3 regions of the Solibacillus sp. genome follow, and region 1 is predicted to be linked to each of the others. Evidence: riboswitches for the same ligand, from Rfam matches in the RefSeq annotation. Region 1 holds a riboswitch; each other region holds the start of a gene.

The links. Region 1 has a riboswitch for lysine ahead of ABS917_RS05150 (aspartate kinase). Riboswitches for the same ligand answer to the same signal wherever they lie in the genome.
Positions count from the first base shown of each region.
Region 2: another riboswitch for lysine. It lies ahead of ABS917_RS14090 (transporter substrate-binding domain-containing protein); the one in region 1 lies ahead of ABS917_RS05150 (aspartate kinase).
Region 3: another riboswitch for lysine. It lies ahead of ABS917_RS06380 (amino acid permease); the one in region 1 lies ahead of ABS917_RS05150 (aspartate kinase).

Region 1 is NZ_JBELZM010000003.1:183,942-190,850, reverse strand. It holds gene ABS917_RS05160 (succinate dehydrogenase cytochrome b558 subunit) at 1-345, opposite strand, end outside; gene ABS917_RS05155 (YslB family protein) at 617-1,033, shown strand; gene ABS917_RS05150 (aspartate kinase) at 1,130-2,362, opposite strand; lysine riboswitch at 2,450-2,628, opposite strand; gene uvrC (excinuclease ABC subunit UvrC) at 2,661-4,451, opposite strand; gene trxA (thioredoxin) at 4,586-4,900, opposite strand; gene ABS917_RS05135 (electron transfer flavoprotein subunit alpha/FixB family protein) at 5,186-6,163, opposite strand; gene ABS917_RS05130 (electron transfer flavoprotein subunit beta/FixA family protein) at 6,220-6,909, opposite strand, start outside.
Region 2 is NZ_JBELZM010000014.1:86,614-93,522, reverse strand. It holds gene ABS917_RS14100 (2-oxoglutarate dehydrogenase E1 component) at 1-1,069, shown strand, start outside; gene odhB (2-oxoglutarate dehydrogenase complex dihydrolipoyllysine-residue succinyltransferase) at 1,163-2,425, shown strand; lysine riboswitch at 2,571-2,758, shown strand; gene ABS917_RS14090 (transporter substrate-binding domain-containing protein) at 2,873-3,709, shown strand; gene ABS917_RS14085 (amino acid ABC transporter permease) at 3,832-4,578, shown strand; gene ABS917_RS14080 (amino acid ABC transporter ATP-binding protein) at 4,580-5,314, shown strand; gene ABS917_RS14075 (DUF6501 family protein) at 5,650-5,847, shown strand; gene ABS917_RS14070 (toxic anion resistance protein) at 5,894-6,909, opposite strand, start outside.
Region 3 is NZ_JBELZM010000004.1:165,221-172,129, forward strand. It holds gene ABS917_RS06375 (RNA 2'-phosphotransferase) at 1-619, opposite strand, end outside; gene ABS917_RS06380 (amino acid permease) at 848-2,302, opposite strand; lysine riboswitch at 2,523-2,703, opposite strand; gene ABS917_RS06385 (CynX/NimT family MFS transporter) at 2,846-4,045, shown strand; gene ABS917_RS06390 (restriction endonuclease) at 4,107-4,661, shown strand; gene ABS917_RS06395 (nitric oxide synthase oxygenase) at 4,704-5,759, opposite strand; gene ABS917_RS06400 (quinone oxidoreductase family protein) at 5,898-6,863, opposite strand.

The DNA.
Region 1 (6,909 bases):
ATGCCACGCAATGAAGATTACAAGGAAAATACCTGTGAAACGTTGCAATGCAAACATCCAGTTACGGAATGTGCTGAAACGTCCTGTGTTGTATGTTGCAGTGAAGGCAATATACACTCCATAGAATCCGTGGAACATTAATGGAATATAGATAATGATCCATTCCATCGCTAACAATAACGAGTGTGGAAGTAATTCCATAACACCTGTTGCGTTATTGTAAGTTTCTTCACCGCCAACTGCAGTGAAGTTCAGAAATAAGTGGAACACCAAGAACAACCCGACAGGAACTACACCTAGTAACGAGTGTAAGCGGCGCCATAAAAATTCACGATCTTTCGACAAAACTGTTACCCCCCTTAGTACTTGAAATACACATGCGCAACGCCTCAAATTTGTAGAAGTTGGGATGTTGACTGCGCATTTCATCATGGTACAATATTATGACATGTCCATTGTACTCTCAACAGATACTAGCGTCAAGGCAACGCAGGATATTTTATAATCATTTTAAAGACGGTTTTACGCTGTTTTGAGAACCGTTTTTTCTGCTTATAACTCATTTCTTCATGAAAGAATGAAAATTATAAGAAAATTTATGAAAGAGGTTTTTTATATGGAAGGGTACAAAATGAAAACGATTCCAACTTTTGGCTACGAAATCATTCGTGACCATCTTCTTCCTTCTATTCTAGGAAAGCATGAAGAAGATGTTTTATATTGGGCAGGTAAAGAAATTGCAAGAAAGTTCCCATTATTTTCAATGGATGAACTCCCTTCATTTTTTATGGAAGCTGGCTGGGGCCAGTTAGTTCTGGAAAAAGAAACGAAGGACGAACTTCATTACATACTTTTGACAACAGAGGAATTGCCACTCAATATTGTACAACGTTGCTTCCGTCTTGAAGCTGGCTTCTTAGCAGAGCAGAAACAAAAACAGCTTGGCTATTTGACGGAATGCTTTGAAGAAAAAGATAATGATAAACATGTCGTAAAATTTACATTAAAATGGGATTTAAAAGAGAAAATTTAGCCTTCAACTTATAATAATTGTCTTTTGCTGAAGCAGCAAGTTTACTCAATAAAAAAGCTGGAAATAAGCTACTGCAGCTCATTTCCAGCTATTACTTTAAGAAGCGGTTACTTCTTTCATCGCCAAATTGAATTCCTCATGCAGCACATTCGCAGCACGAACCATTTCTTCCTGTGGTACAACGACAGACACTTTAATTTCCGAAGTGCTGACCATTTTTACAGGGATATGTTCGCGACCTAAGCGTGCAAACATGCGGGCCGCCACCCCCGGATTGGATGCCATCGCAGAACCGATAATAGATACTTTCGCTAAGCCCACTTCAAAATCTGCAAAACTAAATCCAAGTGACAGTTTACTAGTTTCCAGTACCCGTAAAGCTTCCGCAAACTCATCTTTGGAAATTGTAAAGGAAATGGTCGGCTTCACGCCATCAATGACTGCTTGAACAATAATATCCACATTGATATCATTTTCTGCTAAAACACTAAACACTTCTGCCAATGACGCGGTTTCATAAGAATCATAGCCGATCGTCAAACGAATAATATCCGATTCGTAGGCTACCCCGCGTACAAGTAAGTTTTTCTCCATGTCTACATCCCCTTTAATAAAAGTGCCTTCCACGTCCTGTACGAAAGAGCGTACAATGAGCGGTATATTGTATTTTTTGGCAAGTTCAACCGCACGTGGGTGCAAAATTTTAGCCCCTAAATTTGCAAATTCCAACATCTCATCATAAGAAACTTCCGGTAGTTTCCTAGATCCCTTTACAATTTCCGGGTCTGCCGTAAAAATCCCTTCAACTGATGAAAAAATCTCGACACGCTCTGCTTCGAGGGCAACCGCCAGTGCAACCGCTGAAGTTTCAGATCCCCCTTTGCCGAATGTTGAAATATTGTCTGTCCCCGTAACTCCTTGAAAACCTGCTACTACGACGATTTCGCCTAATGCCAAATGTTCCTGAATTCGTTTACTATCGACATGATCAATCCGTGCGTTGCCATGTTTTTGATTTGTATGGATTCCTGTTTGCCATCCAGCAAGCGACACAGCTTTACCTCCATGCTCCTGAATTGCCATTGCAAGCATTGCACTTGTTATTTGTGTCGCCGATGAGACGAGTGCATCCATTTCCCGTTTCGACGGCTCATCAGTAATTTCAGCAGCATATTGTCTCAAGTCTCGTCGTATAACGGGCATTGAAGAAACGACAACGACTAAGTTTATGCCACGCCCTTGCTCTTTTATCACCTTTTTAGCCATGTGTACTATTTTTTCCGGTGTAGTCAATGCAGGACCACCAAACTTCACTATAACTGTCTCCATTCTTTTCCCTCCTTAAATTCGAAAACAAAAAAGACGACTTCCCATGTTATGGAAAGCCGCCGTCAATACAAATAATAGTTATAAGTTTTTCAGGATAGCCCTCCAGAACAAAAAGCTCTGACAGTTTTACATCTCTTAAATGCAAAACCAGCAAACTACGCGAACAATACGCACTTCACTTCGGCAGGATCCCCTTTCAATTGCTGTCAATGGAATTGTTCTTCCTCGAGCAATGTACTGTTGAATACTGCGCCTCTATCTTAGTAAATATTGAATTGTCTTATATATTAGCATAACACTACCCTTTATTCAATGGTGCTTCATGAAAATGACGATAGATGACTTCCGCCAATTTTGCCGGCACTCCGGATTCCTGCAGCTGCAACTCGCTTGCCTCGCGGATTTTTTTCACTGATCCAAAATGCTTCATGAGTTGCTGCTTTCGCTTCGGACCTACACCTTCAATCCCATCAAGAACAGAAGTGATGGCATTTGTCTGATGCTGCTGACGTAGAAATGTAATTGCAAATCGGTGTACCTCATCTTGGATGCGCTGTAATAAATAGAAACCGTCACTTGTACGTTTTAACGGGACAACTTCCGGAGGGGTACCAAATAAAAGCTGGGACGTATTGTGCTTTTCGTCTTTAGCCAACCCTGCTATCGGAATGACTAGCCCAAGCTCGTCTTCAATTACTTCACGTGCGACTTCCATTTGTCCTTTTCCTCCGTCGATAAGAATCAGATCAGGTAATGGCAGGTTTTCCCGCAGTACACGTGTGTAACGGCGTCGAATAACTTCCTGCATCGCACCATAGTCATCATGTTTGGCCGCTTCCCTTGTTTTATATTTCCGGTATTCCTTTTTCGCAGGCTTTCCGTCTATAAAAACAACCATCGCCGAAACCGGATCCGCACCGTGCATATGACTGTTATCAAACGCTTCTATTCTTAGCGGCAATGGAATTTGCATTGTTTCAGCAAGTGCTTCACAAGCACCGACTGTCCTCTCTTCTTGACGTTCAATCAACTGGAACTTCTCATGAATGGCTATTTCCGCGTTTTTCATGGCTAGATCAACAAGCTCTTTTTTAGAACCGCGCTTCGGTGTCAGCACCTTCACATTCAACAGCTTTTGTAAAATTGTTTCGTTAATCGATTTTGGCACGAAGATTTCTTTTGGCAATAGATGATGTGGCTGTTCGTAAAAACGGCCAACAAATGTTAAAAATTCCTCTTCGGGCTCATTATAAATCGGGAATATCGAAACATCCCGCTCAATGAGTTTGCCTTGGCGCACGAAAAATACCTGAACACACATCCAGCCTTTTTCTACTGCATAGCCAAATACATCCCGGTTGCTCAAATCATCCGTTACGATTTTTTGCTTTTCCATAATTTGATCGATATGAGCAATCAAGTCCCGGAATTCCTTTGCCCGCTCAAACTCTAGATTTTCGGCAGCATCCATCATTTTTTGCTGAAGGTCTTGTTGAATTTCTTCGACGCCTCCGTTTAAAAACTTCGAAATCTCATCAATCATTTCGTCATACACTTGTTTTTCGATGTCTTTCACACACGGTGCCAAACATTGACCTAAGTGATAGTACAGACACACCTGGTTAGGCAGATGTGTACATTTACGAAGCGGATACAAACGGTCCAGTAATTTCCGTGTTTCGTTCGCCGCGTAGGCATTCGGATACGGTCCGAAATATTTTGCTTTATCCTTCTTCACTTTTCTTGTCGTAATAATACGCGGGTATCGTTCATTCGTTATTTTTATATAAGGGTACGTTTTATCATCCGTTAGTTTCACATTATATTTCGGGTCATGCAGCTTAATTAGATTCAGCTCCAGTATAAGAGCTTCCAAATCGCTTGAAGTAACAATATACTCGAAGTCTTCGATCTCACTGACTAGTCTCGCAGTTTTACCGTCATGACTTCCCGTAAAGTATGAACGCACTCGATTTTTCAATACCTTAGCTTTACCAACGTATATAATCGTGCCTTGACGGTCTTTCATAATATAGCAACCTGATTCATTCGGTAGGATTTCTAGTTTTGCTTTAATGATTGCATTCATCTTCTCACCTGTTTAATATGTCCTTTCTTTATTTTAACTGATTGGGGTATAAGAAAAAAGCCGTACACCTTATACGGCATACGGCTTTTTGACATATCAATTGCGCCTTGGCGTTTGAATGGCCAGAGGTTCAATTATTTGTTGTCGTTAATGAAATCGATTAACGCTTCTTTTGGCATGAAACCAGCAGTTTTTGCTTTTACTTCACCATCTACGAATAATAGTAACGATGGAATTGACATGATTTGGTATTCTGCAGCAGTAACCTGGTTGTTATCAACATCCACTTTCACGATTTTAACGTCGTTACCGATTTCTGTATCTAATTCTTCAAGAACTGGAGCAATCATTTTACATGGTCCGCACCAAGTAGCCCAAAAATCTACTAAAACTGTGCCGTTTGAAATTTCTTGTGGGAAAGTTTGATCTGTCGCGTGTACAATTGCCATATTAAATAGCCTCCTTAAATAACATATGGTTGTAGTATAGCATGTTTTCCCAATTAAACAGTAGTAAAATGCTTGGGAATATAAATGTACTTTAAATTTAGCGGTTATTTCTTAAGCCGTAAAAATTCCTCTTAGAATTTTTTTAAGGATATTAGAAGACATATACCCTTTATTCTGGCATTTTAAAACTTTACAAAAAAATCCATTTCCATTCACACATGCATACCACATCACTTCAAAAACTAAAAAACTTCCTTCGAAAAGAAGGAAGCTCCTCATCACTTTTTATGCATTTACTTTAAGTGCTTTAAATTCTTCGATTAACATTGGCACTACTTCGAATAAGTCACCAACAATACCGTAGTCCGCTACTTTAAAGATGTTTGCTTCTGGATCTTTGTTGATCGCAACGATAACTTTTGAGTTCGACATACCAGCTAAATGCTGAATCGCACCAGAAATCCCCGCAGCGATATAAAGGTCAGGTGTTACAACTTTACCAGTTTGGCCGATTTGTAATGAGTAATCGCAATATTCTGCGTCACATGCACCACGAGATGCGCCAACTGCTCCACCAAGTAAATTAGCAAGCTCTTTTAATGGCTCAAAACCTTCTTCGGATTTTACACCGCGGCCACCTGCAACTACTACTTTCGCTTCTGAAAGGTCTACACCTTCAGTTGATTTGCGGACAACTTCTTTGATGATTGTACGTAAATTTGTAATATCAACAGATACTGATGATACTTCACCAGTACGAGAATCATCTTTTACTAATGGTGGAATATTGTTTGGACGGATTGTCGCAAAAATAACACCATCTTTAATTTTTACTTTTTCGAATGCTTTACCAGAATAGATCGGGCGGACGAAGACTGTATCATCGCCAGCTCCCTGAATTTCCGTAACATCTGAAATTAAGCCAGATTGTAAGCGTGAAGCAATTTTTGGCGATAAGTCTTTACCTAAAGAAGTATGACCGAAAACGATTGCTTCTGGATTTTCTTGTTCTACTACTGCTAAAATTGCTTGGCTGAAGCCGTCAGATGTATAGTTTTTCAAGTGTGGATGTTCTACTGTAATAACACGGCTCGCTCCATATGCGATTAATTCCTGTGTTAAATCAGCTACTGCATCCCCTACTAATAAACCTACTACTTCACCGCCGTCAGCGATTTGTAAACCTGCTGCAACTGCTTCGAATGAAACGTTACGTAAGCTCCCTTCGCGAACCTCACCTAACACTAAAACTTTCTTTGACATAGAATATCCCTCCATTACCATCTTCGTAAAAATTTCCGTACTCTAGTTGACTTCTATTAGACTACTTTTGCTTCGTTATGAAGTAAGTTTACTAATTCTTTTACCTGTGCAGAAAGATCGCCTTCTAATACACGTCCAGCCGCTTTTTGTGGCGGTAAATAAATTTCAACTGTTTCTACTTTTACTTCAACATCGTCTTCTTCGATATCCAAATCATCCAATTCCAGTTCTGCAAGCGGTTTTTTCTTCGCTTTCATAATACCTGGTAAAGATGGGTAACGTGGCTCGTTTAAACCTTGTTGAGCTGTTACTAATAATGGTAATGATGTTTCTAATACTTCAGCGTCCCCTTCGATATCACGCACAATCTTAACGTTCGTGCCGTCGATTTCCAATGAAGTAATTGTTGTTACGTAGTTAATGCCCAGCAGGTCTGCTAAGCGCGGGCCAACTTGTCCTGAACCACCATCGATTGCTACATTTCCTGCTAAAATTAAATCTGCTTCTTTGTCTTTTAAATATTCCGCTAAAATATAAGCTGAAGAATATTGGTCAAGCTCATCTAAATCATCTTCTGTATTAATCAATACCGCTTCATCGGCACCCATTGCTAAAGCTGTACGTAACTGCTTTTCTGCATCTTCGCCACCGATTGTCACAACTGTTACTTTACCGCCTAATGCGTCGCGCTTTTGAATTGCTTCTTCAATTGCGTACTCATCGTATGGGTTGATGATGAATTCTGC
Region 2 (6,909 bases), on a different contig from region 1:
ACGCCGTGATGCTTTCGCAGATGGTAAAATTGACTGGGGTCATGCTGAAACATTAGCATATGCAACAATCACGCAAGATGGCACACCGGTTCGTTTCACTGGCCAGGATGCACAACGTGGTACGTTCTCTCAACGTCACTTAGTTTTACATGATAAAAATAATGGTTCTGAATTCACACCATTACATCACATTGAAGGTGCAAAAGCATCATTCACTGTTTACAACTCACCTCTTACAGAAGCAGGTGTAGTAGGTTTTGAATACGGGTATAATTTAGAAAACCAAAATGTACTAACAGTATGGGAAGCACAATTCGGTGACTTTGCAAACATGGCGCAAGTAATGTTTGATAACTTCATCTCAAGTGCACGCGCTAAATGGGGTCAAAAATCTGGATTCGTACTTCTTTTACCACATGGTTATGAAGGTCAAGGTCCGGAACACTCATCAAGCCGTATGGAACGATTCCTGCAATTATCTGCAGAAAATAACTGGTTCGTAGCAAACTGTTCAAATGCAGGCAACTACTACCACTTATTACGCCGTCAAGCTGCATTATTAGGTACAGAAGGTGTACGTCCATTAGTAGTGGTTTCTCCGAAATCACTTTTACGTCACCCACTTGCTGCAGCTACTGCTGAACAACTTGCAACTGGTCGCTTCCAGGAAGTAATCGAGCAAGAAGGTTTAGGCAAAAACACAGAAGCGGTTGAAAAAGTAGTACTTGGTACAGGTAAAGTAATGATCGATTTAGCAGAACGCGTGAAAGACGGCGAAGGGCTTGATCACTTACACATTATCCGTGTTGAACAAATTTATCCATTCCCTGCACAACAAGTGAAAGAAATTATCGCTCGTTTCCCGAATGTTAAAGAAATCGTTTGGGTACAGGAAGAACCGAAAAACCAAGGTTCATGGACATATGTTCTTGAAACATTATATGATATCGCAGAAGGCAAAAAAGTTCGCTATGTAGGACGTCCTGCAATGAGCTCAACTTCTGAAGGCGATGGCGATTCACATAAAGCAGCGCAAGCTAAATTAGTGAACGAAGCACTTGAAAAGTAATAAATGATTTGTTTAAAAAGAGCTGCTTCTATTTAAAATAGAAGTGGCTTGCTATACAATGAATGTGTAGCGTAATTAAAGGAGGATATGAACGTGGCTGAAATTAAAGTCCCTGAATTAGCAGAATCAATTACTGAAGGTACAATTGCCCAGTGGGTGAAAAAAGTTGGAGATCGCGTAGAAAAAGGCGAATTTATCGTTGAGTTAGAAACTGATAAAGTTAATGCTGAAATCATCTCTGAAGAAGCAGGCGTTTTAAAACAAATTTTAGCAGAAGAAGGCGATACTGTATTAGTAGGACAAGTAATCGCAGTAGTTGAAGCAGGCGAAGGCGCAGCACCTGCACCGGCCGCTAAAGAAGAAGCTCCAGCAGCAGCTCCGGCTCCAGCAAAAGAAGAAGCTCCTAAAGCAGCAGCACCTGCACCAGTTGCAGCTGAAGAAACTTCGGGTGAGCGTGTGATCGCTTCACCGGCAGCTCGTAAATTAGCTCGTGAAAAAGGTATCGACTTAGCAGCAATTTCACCTGTTGACCCACAAGGTCGCGTACGTGTACAAGACGTTGCAGCACATGGTACAGCACCAGCGGCTCCAGCAGCACAAGCTGCTCAAGCTCCAGCAGGCAATGGTCCAATGATCTTTACACCAGCAGCTGATACAGACCGTGTAACAGTAGAAAAAATGAGCCGTCGTCGTCAAACAATTGCAAAACGTTTATTAGAAGTAAAACAATCAACTGCAATGTTAACTACTTTCAACGAAATTGATATGACGAACATTATGGCATTACGTAAACGTAAACAAGATGAGTTCGTGAAAGCTAACGATATTAAATTAGGCTTCATGTCATTCTTTACAAAAGCTGTAGTAGCAGCATTAAAGAAATATCCATATGTAAATGCACAAATTAACGGTGACGAAATTCACTTAAACAACTTCTTCGATATCGGTATTGCTGTATCAACAGAAGAAGGTTTAGTAGTACCGGTTGTTCGTGATGCAAATGCGAAAAACTTTGCTGAAATCGAGAAAAACATTGCAGAATTAGCTGGTAAAGCACGCGACAAAAAATTGGGCTTAAACGACATGGCTGGCGGATCATTCACAATCACTAACGGTGGTGTATTCGGTTCATTAATGTCAACACCAATCATGAACGGTACTCAGGCTGGTATTTTAGGTATGCACTCAATCGTAAACCGTCCAGTAGCTGTCAATGGTGAAGTTCAAATTCGTCCAATGATGTATGTAGCATTATCTTACGACCACCGTATCATCGATGGAAAAGATTCTGTTGGCTTCTTAAAAACAGTTAAAGAAATGATCGAAAACCCAGAAGATTTATTGTTAAATTCTTAATAGTATTTACTCTACTAATGCGCGATACTTTACGTATTGCGCATTAGTTTTTTTTTTCAGTTAGATTTCAGAAAAATGAGTGTTGACGGAAATGTCGCAATAATGTAATATAAACATATCAATTTCATATCAAAACCTCACACTCTCGTGAGGTAGAGGCGCGATACTTAACAGTTTTATATGGAGCCATGAGCTGGCTTTGAAATATAAGAGAAGGAAATATCGCCGAAGTGTTGTAAACGCTCAATTTTACAATGCTGGGTCTGCAGTGAATAATTGCAGAACTGTCTCAATCATCTATATCCATGATGGTTGAGTTGTGCTATCTCAAAATGGGAACTGTAGAGGATTCGGGCTAATTATAATTTAAACGACCTAAAGTTCTTCTTTTAGGTCGTTTTTTGCATATATAACGCCCGAAATTTAACAAATAAGGAGAGGATTTCTTTGAAAAAGAGACTATTAATTTTACTGACTGCCATGACAATGCTATTGCTAGCAGCTTGCGGTTCAAGCGATGAAGGTACTACAAGCAGTTCTGATTCAGAAAAAAAAGTGATTAAAATCGGTATGGAAGCGGCGTATGCGCCTTTTAACTGGTCACAAAAAGATGATGCCAATGGCGGAGTTCAAATTGCAGGTTCAAAGGAATATGCAGCAGGCTATGATGTGGAAATTGCGAAAAAAATTGCAGAAGGTCTGGACATGGAATTACAAATTGTTAAAACAGACTGGGATGGTTTAATTCCATCATTACAATCAGGTGCCATTGATCTAGTAATTGCTGGTATGTCACCAATGCCTGAACGTAAGGAAGTAATTGATTTCACAGAGAACTATTACACAAGTGACTATGTCATTGTTGTAAAAGAAGACGGCCCTTATGCAAATGCAACTTCATTATCCGACTTTGCAGATGCAAAAATTACAGGTCAGCAAGCGACAACACATTATGATGTAATCGATCAAATCGAAGGTGTTCAAAAACAAGTAGCGGCAACTGATTTTGGTGCAATGCGAGTGCAATTACAGTCAGGCGCAATTGATGGATACGTTTCAGAACGTCCAGAAGGTATCTCTGCTGAAATGGCTCTGAATAATATTAAATACATTGTACCTGAGCCAAACTTCGAAGCAGACGAAGCGTCAACAGCTGTAGCAGTAGGTTTGAAAAAGGGTTCAGATTTACGTGAACAAATTAACAAAGTATTAGCTGAAATTTCGGAAGATGAGCGTCAGAAATTAATGGAAGACGCAATTGCAAATCAACCAGCAGCACAATAATGGTGTAGCATTGACAGTTTTAATGAGGTTGTCTTGCCGGCAAACGGAAGACAACCTTTTTCTATTAAAATTATGGTTTCATACATAAATAGTAGAAACAAAAAGAAATGGAGGACAAGGCGATGGCATTTTTAGAATCATCATGGAACTTGTTTACGAACAATTGGGATTTATTTGTACGTGGAGCTTGGACTGCACTTCTCTTGGCAATTATCGGGACAGTTTGTGGAACACTGATCGGATTTTTCATCGGAATTATGCACACAATTCCACAACGCAAAAAAAATGTTAAATCAGCTCTTCTGAAAGTCATTAATTTTATTTTAACGGCTTATGTGGAAATTTTCAGAGGCACGCCAATGATGGTCCAGGCGATGGTCGTATTTTACGGTCTTGTCTATTTAGGAATCGATATTGACCGCTTTTTAGCAGCCTCCATCGTAATTAGTTTAAACACAGGAGCCTACATGGCCGAGTATGTGCGTGGTGGTATCGTATCGATTGATAAAGGCCAATTTGAGGCTGCACAAGCGATTGGAATGAATCACCTGCAAACGATGATTCATATTGTACTGCCGCAAGTAGCACGCAATATTTTACCTGCAACAGGGAATCAGTTCGTTATGAATATTAAAGATTCATCTGTCCTAAGTGTTATTTCGGTAGTGGAGCTGTTCTTTACTGCGAATTCAATAGCGGGCAGTAACTATAAATATATTGAAGCATTCTTTATCGCGACAGTATTATACTTCATTATGACATTTACTGTAACTCGCTTCTTACTATTGTTCGAGAAAAAGATGGACGGACCTTCTTCGTATAAAGTGGAGCTCATTACAGGCAACAAGCTAGATAAGGATGGTGAATAAGATGACAGTTGTAATTGATATTAACCATTTAAATAAAAAATTCGGTGATCATGAAGTATTGAAAGATGTCAATTTCCAAGTAAACAAAGGGGAAGTCGTAACGTTGATCGGCTCTTCAGGTTCAGGGAAATCAACGCTTTTACGCTGTATTAATTTACTGGAAACACCAACAGCAGGGGAAATAATCTACAATGGGGAAAATATCCTAAATGACGGACATCAAATTGAAAAGTACCGTACGCATTTAGGTATGGTATTCCAGCAGTTCAATTTATTCAATAATTTGGATGTACTAAATAACTGTATTGTTGGTCAAATTAAAGTGTTAAAGCGTTCAAAAGATGAAGCAGAACGTAATGCGATGAAATATTTGGAGCTTGTCGGGATGAGCGCCTATAAAAATGCGAAACCGAAACACTTATCCGGTGGACAAAAACAACGTGTGGCAATCGCACGTGCACTAGCGATGGATCCTGATGTAATGCTGTTCGATGAACCGACATCAGCACTTGACCCTGAAATGGTAGGGGAAGTATTAAAGGTAATGCGCCATCTAGCAAATCAAGGAAATACGATGCTGATCGTTACTCATGAAATGGAGTTTGCCAAGGAAGTATCGGACCGGATTGTATTCATGGACAAAGGGGTTATTGTTGAAGAAGGCCCTCCGGAACATTTGCTTGTTAATCCAAAACATGACCGGACTAAAGAGTTCCTGAAAAGAACATTACGGTAATAGCAAAAAGCTCGCAGTTAAATGCGAGCTTATTTTCGTGAGTTCCATTCGCTTATTAAAATAAATACAATTGCAAAGGCAATTACAATTGCGAAAAACCACATTGGAATACTACCAAATGCCATAAATTCCACCTCTGTTTGTGAGTTTAACATGGAATAGTTGTTCTATCAAATATCAGAAACAGCGATAAATTAAAATTAATTTAATGTGTTGGGATTCTAAGTAATTAAAGAAGCAAGAAAAGTGGATTTTTACTACAACGCGCTTTCCACTGACAGAAAAATCATATAAAATAGGAGAGTATCGATAATAGTTAAAAGTGAGGGAACAACATGCTACATTTAAATTGGAAAGATGCGCCGACAATTCGCACAGTAAAATGTGTACATACGGATGCATCGAAATATTTGGTATCAAACGTATTAACAGTAGGCAAAGAATATGAAGTGAAAAATGAAACAGAAGAATTCATCTTTGTAATCGACAACACAGGTGAAGTTGGCGGATTCTATAAAGAATACTTCGCTTAAAAAGAAAAGGTGTGCGAAAAGTCATAATGGCTTTTCACACACCTTTTTATTTTTGTTCTAATATCGTATGTTCGATTTCATGGCGCTTTTCGTCTGTCTGTACGTGCACGCGTAATGTATCTTCAATATCGTGAAGCAACTGCATTTGGGTTTGTTTAAACCGGTCAATATCACTATGGGATAATGCTGGTCGATTCACTGCTTTTTTGGATACTTCAAGCATTTTGCCATTTTTACGCATCAACTGTTCAGATGCATCCATAAGACGCTCCTGAGACCGTATCGCACGACGCTGATTGTTCATATTTAATAGCATCGCGATTTGAGACTGCCATAAGGGGATGGTCGTCATAATCGAACTTTGAATTTTTTCGATTAACATTTGATTTGTTTGCTGAATCATCCGGATTTGCGGTGCGTATTGTATCGCGACTTCACGCGAAAGTTCCAGGTCATACATACGGCGGTCAATCCACTCGATTTGCATTTCAATATCTTTCAATTCATGCTGTTTAAACGGATTTTGTCCATCTACAATTTCTTTTTGCACTGCAGGTAAGACAACATCTCGCATATGCTGTTTTTTTATTTCCAGTGTTGCAATATAAACATTGATTTCCTGGAAATAATCCTCATTGATCGCATACAGTTTATTTAAAAACTGATAATCGTTTAATAAAGCATTTTGATTATATTCCAGTTGAATGCTTAAGCGATCGATGCGTTTACTTAACTTATTGTAGTGGGTCATGATTTCTTGAATAGACTGTGTGGATCGGCTGAAAAGTTTTGCAAAAAAACCTTTATCCTGTTCAATTAATGCATCCGGGTCAATCATCTCCAAATGCTGCATTAAATCGGATAATACTTCACCGACTTTCCGTACATCTTTGCGTTGAATATACTGCAGCATCTGGGTCGTGAATTTTTTTAGTGCTTCTTGTGCGGGTAAACCAAATGCCAAAACCGTTTCGTAATTTTTTGGCTCTAAATTTTGGGCTAATTGCAGTGCCCGCTGTTTCATATCATTTGATAATGATGCGAAAAGCGGTGAGGCTGCAT
Region 3 (6,909 bases), on a different contig from region 1:
TCATGCTGCGGGTAACAAAAACAGACGCTTTTTTGCCATCTTCATAAACCATCTCCGCAAATGGGCCGGTCTGTTCCAGTAATTGTACCTTTGTCACATCTTCATTAAAAATGGCTAACCGATCAGCATACCGCGCTTTAAATTGTTCGTATGCGGCAGTCCCTTGCAAAATAATAATTTCCGGCTGAAACTCATCCATTACTTCTTTAAAAATGAGATTTCCTTGTTCAAAATTAGCTGTATCCTCTTTTTTAGCTACTTTTGCTTCATCCCCTGATTCTATCTGATACGTATTTAAAGAAGTATATATGAGCGGTTCCTGATGCTGTTTTTCCAGCCAGTTTTCAAACTGTAAAGAACCTTTAAATTCCCGAGGTGCCCCTTTAATTTCACTTAAATAAAGGTCATGGAAAAGATCTCTGTTCACTAATGACTCCGCAAAAGTGTGCTCGCTTCTGTCTTCTACTTTAAACAAAGGTACCGCATGTGAACTTACTAGGAAAATACGGGATTTATACGGGTTTCCCTTAGCAAGAAACGGTCGATACAACACATCCTTGCTACCTTCCCCTGTTAACCACGAATATACTTTTTTATAGAAACCTTTTGAAATAGGCATGTTTTCACTTCCTTATTCTTCAGTGTTACTCAATTTTGTTTCTTCTATAATACCACTCTTGTTGCCATCATACTCGAGGAAATTATTCCTCACTTTTGTACAGATTATCTTCAAACAGCATAGCATAATCCTCAATCACTCCAACTTATTCCTCACTTCAGCACAAATAATCCTCATAAACAAAAAAAACGCAATGAAAGCCTGGAAGCTCACATTACGTTTCAGAAATTAATTATTCGATAAATCGCAGTCCTTTAAAGGAACGATTTTCGTTTTGTGTTTAAATTTATAGCCAAACCATAATGCGGCAAACAATGGTAAGCCGATATATGAAACAACGACACCGTACCAGTCAATTGTTCCACCCATAAAGGCCATATAGTTTTGACCTAGCACGACAATCATACATAGGGCAAACGCAAATAACGGACCGAATGGGAAGAATTTTGATACATATGGTAAATCGCTCAATGAATGTCCTTGTGCAACATATGCACGACGGAATCGGTAATGACTGATTGCAATACCAAGCCAAGCGATGAACCCGGACATACCGGAAGCATTTAATAACCAAATGTAGACAACACCGTCACCGAAAAACGATGCCAGGAATGCTAATGAACCGACTGCCAATGTAGCTAAGAGTGCATACATCGGAATACCGCGTGAAGTTACTTTCATAAACAGTTTCGGCGCTTTTCCGTCTACTGCTAACTGATAAAGCATACGACTTGCTGCATATAACCCTGAGTTCCCTGCAGATAACATCGCAGTTAAAATGATCGCATTCATAACAGATGCCGCAAATGCCACACCTAAGTTTTCAAATACTAAAGTAAATGGACTTGTCGCAATATCTTCTGATAAGAGACGTGAATCCGTATACGGAATCAGTAATCCGATTGCACCGATTGCGAAAATGTAAAACAGTAAAATACGCCAGAATACTGAACGTACAGCTTTTGGAATGTTTTTGCCCGGGTCATCTGTTTCCCCTGCTGTTACCCCAAGCATTTCCGTACCTTGGAACGAGAAACCTGCTGCAAGGAAAATACCGAACAATGCCAGGAAACCTCCATTAAACGGTGCGTCGTCTTTAACGAAGTTCGTAAAGCCGACCGGATCGTTCCCGCCTAAAATTCCGAAAATCATTAAGAAGCTGACAATGATGAAGACAATTACTGTCGCGACTTTAATCATCGCAAACCAGTATTCTGCCTCACCGAAAGCTTTTACTGATGCTAAGTTAAAGGATAAAACGACTACGATAAATAAAATTGTCCATAAAATTGAAGAACTGTCCGGGAACCAGTATTTCATAATTAACGAAACAGCCGCAATTTCTGCTGCAATTGTAATTGCCCAGTTGTACCAATAGTTCCAGCCAAGCGCAAAGCCTAAAGCCGGATCCACAAATTTAGTTGCATACGTACTAAACGAACCGGATGTTGGCATATAGGCAGCCATTTCCCCTAATGATGTCATTAGGAAATAAACCATAACGCCGATCAGTGCATATGCAAGCAATGCCCCGCCTGGACCTGCCTGTGCAATCGCACCGCCTGATGCTAAGAATAAACCTGTACCGATTGTTCCGCCAAGCGAAATCATCGTTACATGGCGACTTTTCAAACTCTTTTTCAACCCGTTGTTACCGAGCTGATCTATTTTAATCTCACTCATGAATATAAAACTCCCTTTTTGTTTTGCTTGATAAGGTATCAATTACGCCTCGGAGTAATTGCGTCCAGATTTTTTCGAGATCCCTCAAAAAGTTCCTTTAAAAATCTGTGACATCCACCGGAGGTCTGCACTCATCGGGTGTCACAGATATCCGATGAGTGCAGGTAAAAGAAAAACCACCACAAGTTTTTGTGATGGTTATATTTACACCTCATCAAACTTGAAAGATAGCTCAACACATGCTCACACATGTGACAGTTCTGTTCCTTATCGAAAACAGCCCCAGCATTATTTTCAAGAAGAAAAATAACACTTCGGCAACCATTCCTTTCATAAAGCTTCACCGATTCTTCCTAATCTCAGCTATACTAGTCTTAATGATTGCGACCTCTACCTCATACATCTACATGAGGTAATGTTTTATTTAATTGATTAAAAGTCTAACATAACATTTTTTTGATAGCAATGGCTTCACCTTTATTCTGTTTTTTAAGAGTATTCACACTACTCAAACATATATTACTAGACAAAAGGAGAATTATTATGGACACCGAACAATTGAATCAAAACAGCAAAAAAATACTATCCAACCGACAGCTCATCTATTTTATGGTTGCCGTATTTTTATTTGCAACAACATTACGTACACCGATTACATTAGTCGGTCCGATTATTTCGTTTATTCGTGAAGGTCTCGGGATATCGAACTTTCTTGCGGGCTTTTTAACGACCATCCCTTTAATTGCCTTTGCGGTTGTTTCACCATTTGCACCAAGTATTGCCCGTAGGTTCGGGATGGAATGGACATTATTTTATTCCGTCATTTTGCTATGTGCAGGGATTTTACTGCGTTCACTTGGGGCAACGTCTTTGCTCGTTTTAGGAACAATATTAATTGGCGTCGCAATTGCATTCGGGAATGTTCTCATCCCAAGTTATTTTAAATGGAAATTCCCATTGCATATCGGCTTATTAACAGGGATTTATTCTGTATCAATGAACATTTCTTCCGGACTTGCTGCGGGCTTCAGTTATCCTATAGCTGCAAACGCAGGCTGGCAAATAGCAGCAGGGATTACGATTATTTTAGGGATTCTTACATTACTAATTTGGCTGCCGATTTTGCGCCAGGAAAAAATTGCATTACAAATGCCGACATCCCAGACAAAGAAAACGCTGATGTGGAAGTCACCGCTTGCCTGGGCAGTCGCAGGAGCAATGGGGTTCCAGTCGTTTATATTTTACTGCTCTTCAGCTTGGTTACCCGAAATATTCATTAGCCAAGGCCTGGATGCTACGGCTGCCGGTTGGATGGTATCCATTATGCAATTTTCGCAAATACCGATGACATTTATTATTCCGATTATCGCAGGGAAAATCGCTTCACAACGTCCGATCGTTGTTTTCTTTACAATATGTTACTTAGTCAGTTTCACGGGTATCTTGATGGAATGGACAAACCTTGCCATCTTATGGATGATTTTACTGGGCTTTGCAGGCGGGGCTTCATTTGGTTTAGTGCTGATGCTGTTCTCATTGCGGACGAAGACAGCCTATGATGCAGCTGAACTTTCCGGTTTCGCACAGTCAATCGGTTATTTCGTTGCCGCAATCGGACCGGTTCTGTTCGGCTATGCCCATGACTTGACGGATAGCTGGTCAATCCCAATTGTGCTGTTTATTCTAATTTCTGTTCTGTTATTTATCGCTTCCTTTATGAGTGCAAACAATCGTACGATATAACCAAACGTATGTACCCTTTTATGATATAATAACGGTAGTAAATAAAAGGAGTACAGAACTATTGCGTAAAAAGAGAAAACGGAATAAAAAACGCCTGCCGGTTATCCCGTTGTTTTTCATCGCATCGGCTGGTGCAGCTGGTTATTATGTATCGCAAACAGCTGAAGGCATCGGTATTGGAATTGTCGCTTATTTCGTACTATATATCGCGTTTAAAGTTTGGCTAAGATCGCTGAAAACGAGGAAATTACGGAAGTCCGGCATTCGCGAAGTCGATAAAATGACCGGTGAGGATTTTGAAAGATTTTTAGGAGAGTTATTTAAGCGACGCGGTTTTAAAGTGAGCTATACCGCAACGAGCGGTGACTACGGTGCCGATCTTATTTTAAAGGACGGAAAAGATATTATTGCAGTCCAGGCAAAACGCTATTCCGGTACAGTCGGTGTAAAAGCTGTTCAGGAAATTATCGGTGCGGTAAAAATGTATGAGGCAACTGAAGCTTGGGTTGTTACAAACAGTCATTTTACCCGCCAGGCCGAAAAACTTGCCGACATCAACGACGTTTACTTGATCGACCGCGATGAATTGATCCAAATTATATTAAATAAAAGGTAAGAAATAGGTGTGCAGAGGCTTTCGCTTCCTGCACACCTATTTTTAATATGGTTGTTGCTGGTATAGGTAGTTTGGTTTTTTTATCTTGTTGGCAATCGGTTCATGATACAGATCAGTTGTGGCGGGAGATAATGGCGGTACAAGCCATACCCAGTTTCCCGTTACATCCCGGTTGCTTGCATGTTCCTGCTTTTGAAACAGCTGAAATTGCTGGGCAGCGGTATGATGATCGACAATACTTACCCCCGCTTTTTTATATGAATGTAGTACCGCAACATTCAGTTCGACAAGTGCACGGTCCTTCCAAAGCGACGCATTCACCGAAATGTCCAGTCCCATTGCTTCGGCCACTTTCGGCAGGAAATTATAGCGGTATGTATCCGCTAAATTACGCGCCCCGATTTCCGTTCCCATATACCACCCGTTAAATGGCGCTGCCGGAAAATCAGTGCCCGCAATATTAAAACGCATACTCGAAATAATCGGGACTGCATACCACTTCATATTTAGTTTCGAAAAATCATAATCAGGATGGGTAATCGCCACTTCCAGCACATGCTCTTTTGGAATGTTAAAAAGCATTGGGTCCCGGTCATCTACTTGAATGACAAGTGGTAAAACATCGTAGTTTGTACGTGCACCTTGCCAGCCGAGGCTTTCGCACATTTTCGTAAACTCGAGTGAATCGGAATCTCCAGCAATCCCATCATCTGTTTCATAGCCTGCATAGCGGATTAACTGATGATTCCAAATGCGTACACGGTCCGGTTCAAATAGTGTAATAGCCGGTCTGATTTTCCCGTTGTTGGTGGCAAAATCAATATGGTTTATTAGCGCTTCATAAATTTCAACTTCATTTAGTAAATGGCGCCCATCAAACACGGTTAAGCTATTCCAAAACAGGCGCCCGATGCATTTATTGCTGTTGCGCCATGCAACCCGTGCCCCGTACGTAAGCTCATCTTTCGTTAAGGTGAAATCCGGAAGCTGAACTTCTTCCATCCGCTCTTTCAGCCACTCTTCTGTCTGGTTTGTTTCTTTTTTATATAAAGTAAGGAAATCTATTCGTTCATGCAATACTGTAGTCGCTGTTGCCATTGTTTCATCCCCTTCTAGCCTTTATTTTGGCCTCTTAGAAAGGGAAACTCAATAAAACGACAACAGGTTAAAACATATATATTTCATACATGACTAAAATTGTTCATAAAGTTCGGATCTATAATAATAGAACTCATTTTATAAAAGGCGAATTAAAACCTTCCCTTGATGCTTTCTGCTTTCAATTAGACGATGCGCCTCCTGGACTTCCTCTAAATCGAAGACTTGAGCAATTGGAACGTTTAATTGTTTGCTTTCGAACAATGGAATGATTCGCTCAACTACGGGAGCTAATCGGGATGGAGCTTCCTTACGAGTTGTACCTAAGCTGAAACCTTTTATGTTTCGGCAGCTACTATGCACATCGCTTGTTGATATTACACCAGCTTTTCCACTGCTATTTCCAAACTGAACCAATGTCCCGTAGTTAGCTAAGCATTCAAGACTTGCCTTTGTAACATCACCGGCGACCGAATCAAAAATTACTTGTGCCCCTCTACCATTAGTATGTTGCTTAACGCCTTCTACAAAGCTTTCGTAAGTAAACACATCATCAGCACCTATGCTCAAAACATAATCTTTCTTACCTAAATCACCGACAGTTCCAATGATTTTTGACACACCATAATGTTTTGCCAACTTCACAAGCATTGTCCCTACACCACCAGCCGCGCTATGTACGACAATTGTATCTTCCTTTTGTATATCTCCAATTTGTTTAAGTAAAACTTCCGATAAAATGGTCACGGTTGGTAGAGCAGCAGCCTGTAATGGATCGATCGCTTCGGGAATTTTAAAGGTTAACGTTTCTTTTGCCGCTACTACTTGCTGATAAGAACCCCCTTTAGGAAATGCGAAAACATAATCTCCTTTTTGAAATGACGCACTTTTACTTTCAATGACGTGCCCTACAATATCTAAGCCTAATGTGATGGGAAATGTACTTTGACCTTTATTACCCATTCGAGTTTTGATATCAGCATAATTTACGCTCGTATATAGCCCCTGTATTAATACTTCCCCCTGTTGGATTGCAGGTATCTCCACATCTTCCACAATTAAAACATCTGCCGCTCCTGCTTTGTATTGACGTATACTTTTCATTTAACCCATTCCCCCTACATGTTCTATTTATTTCAAATAAAATAGC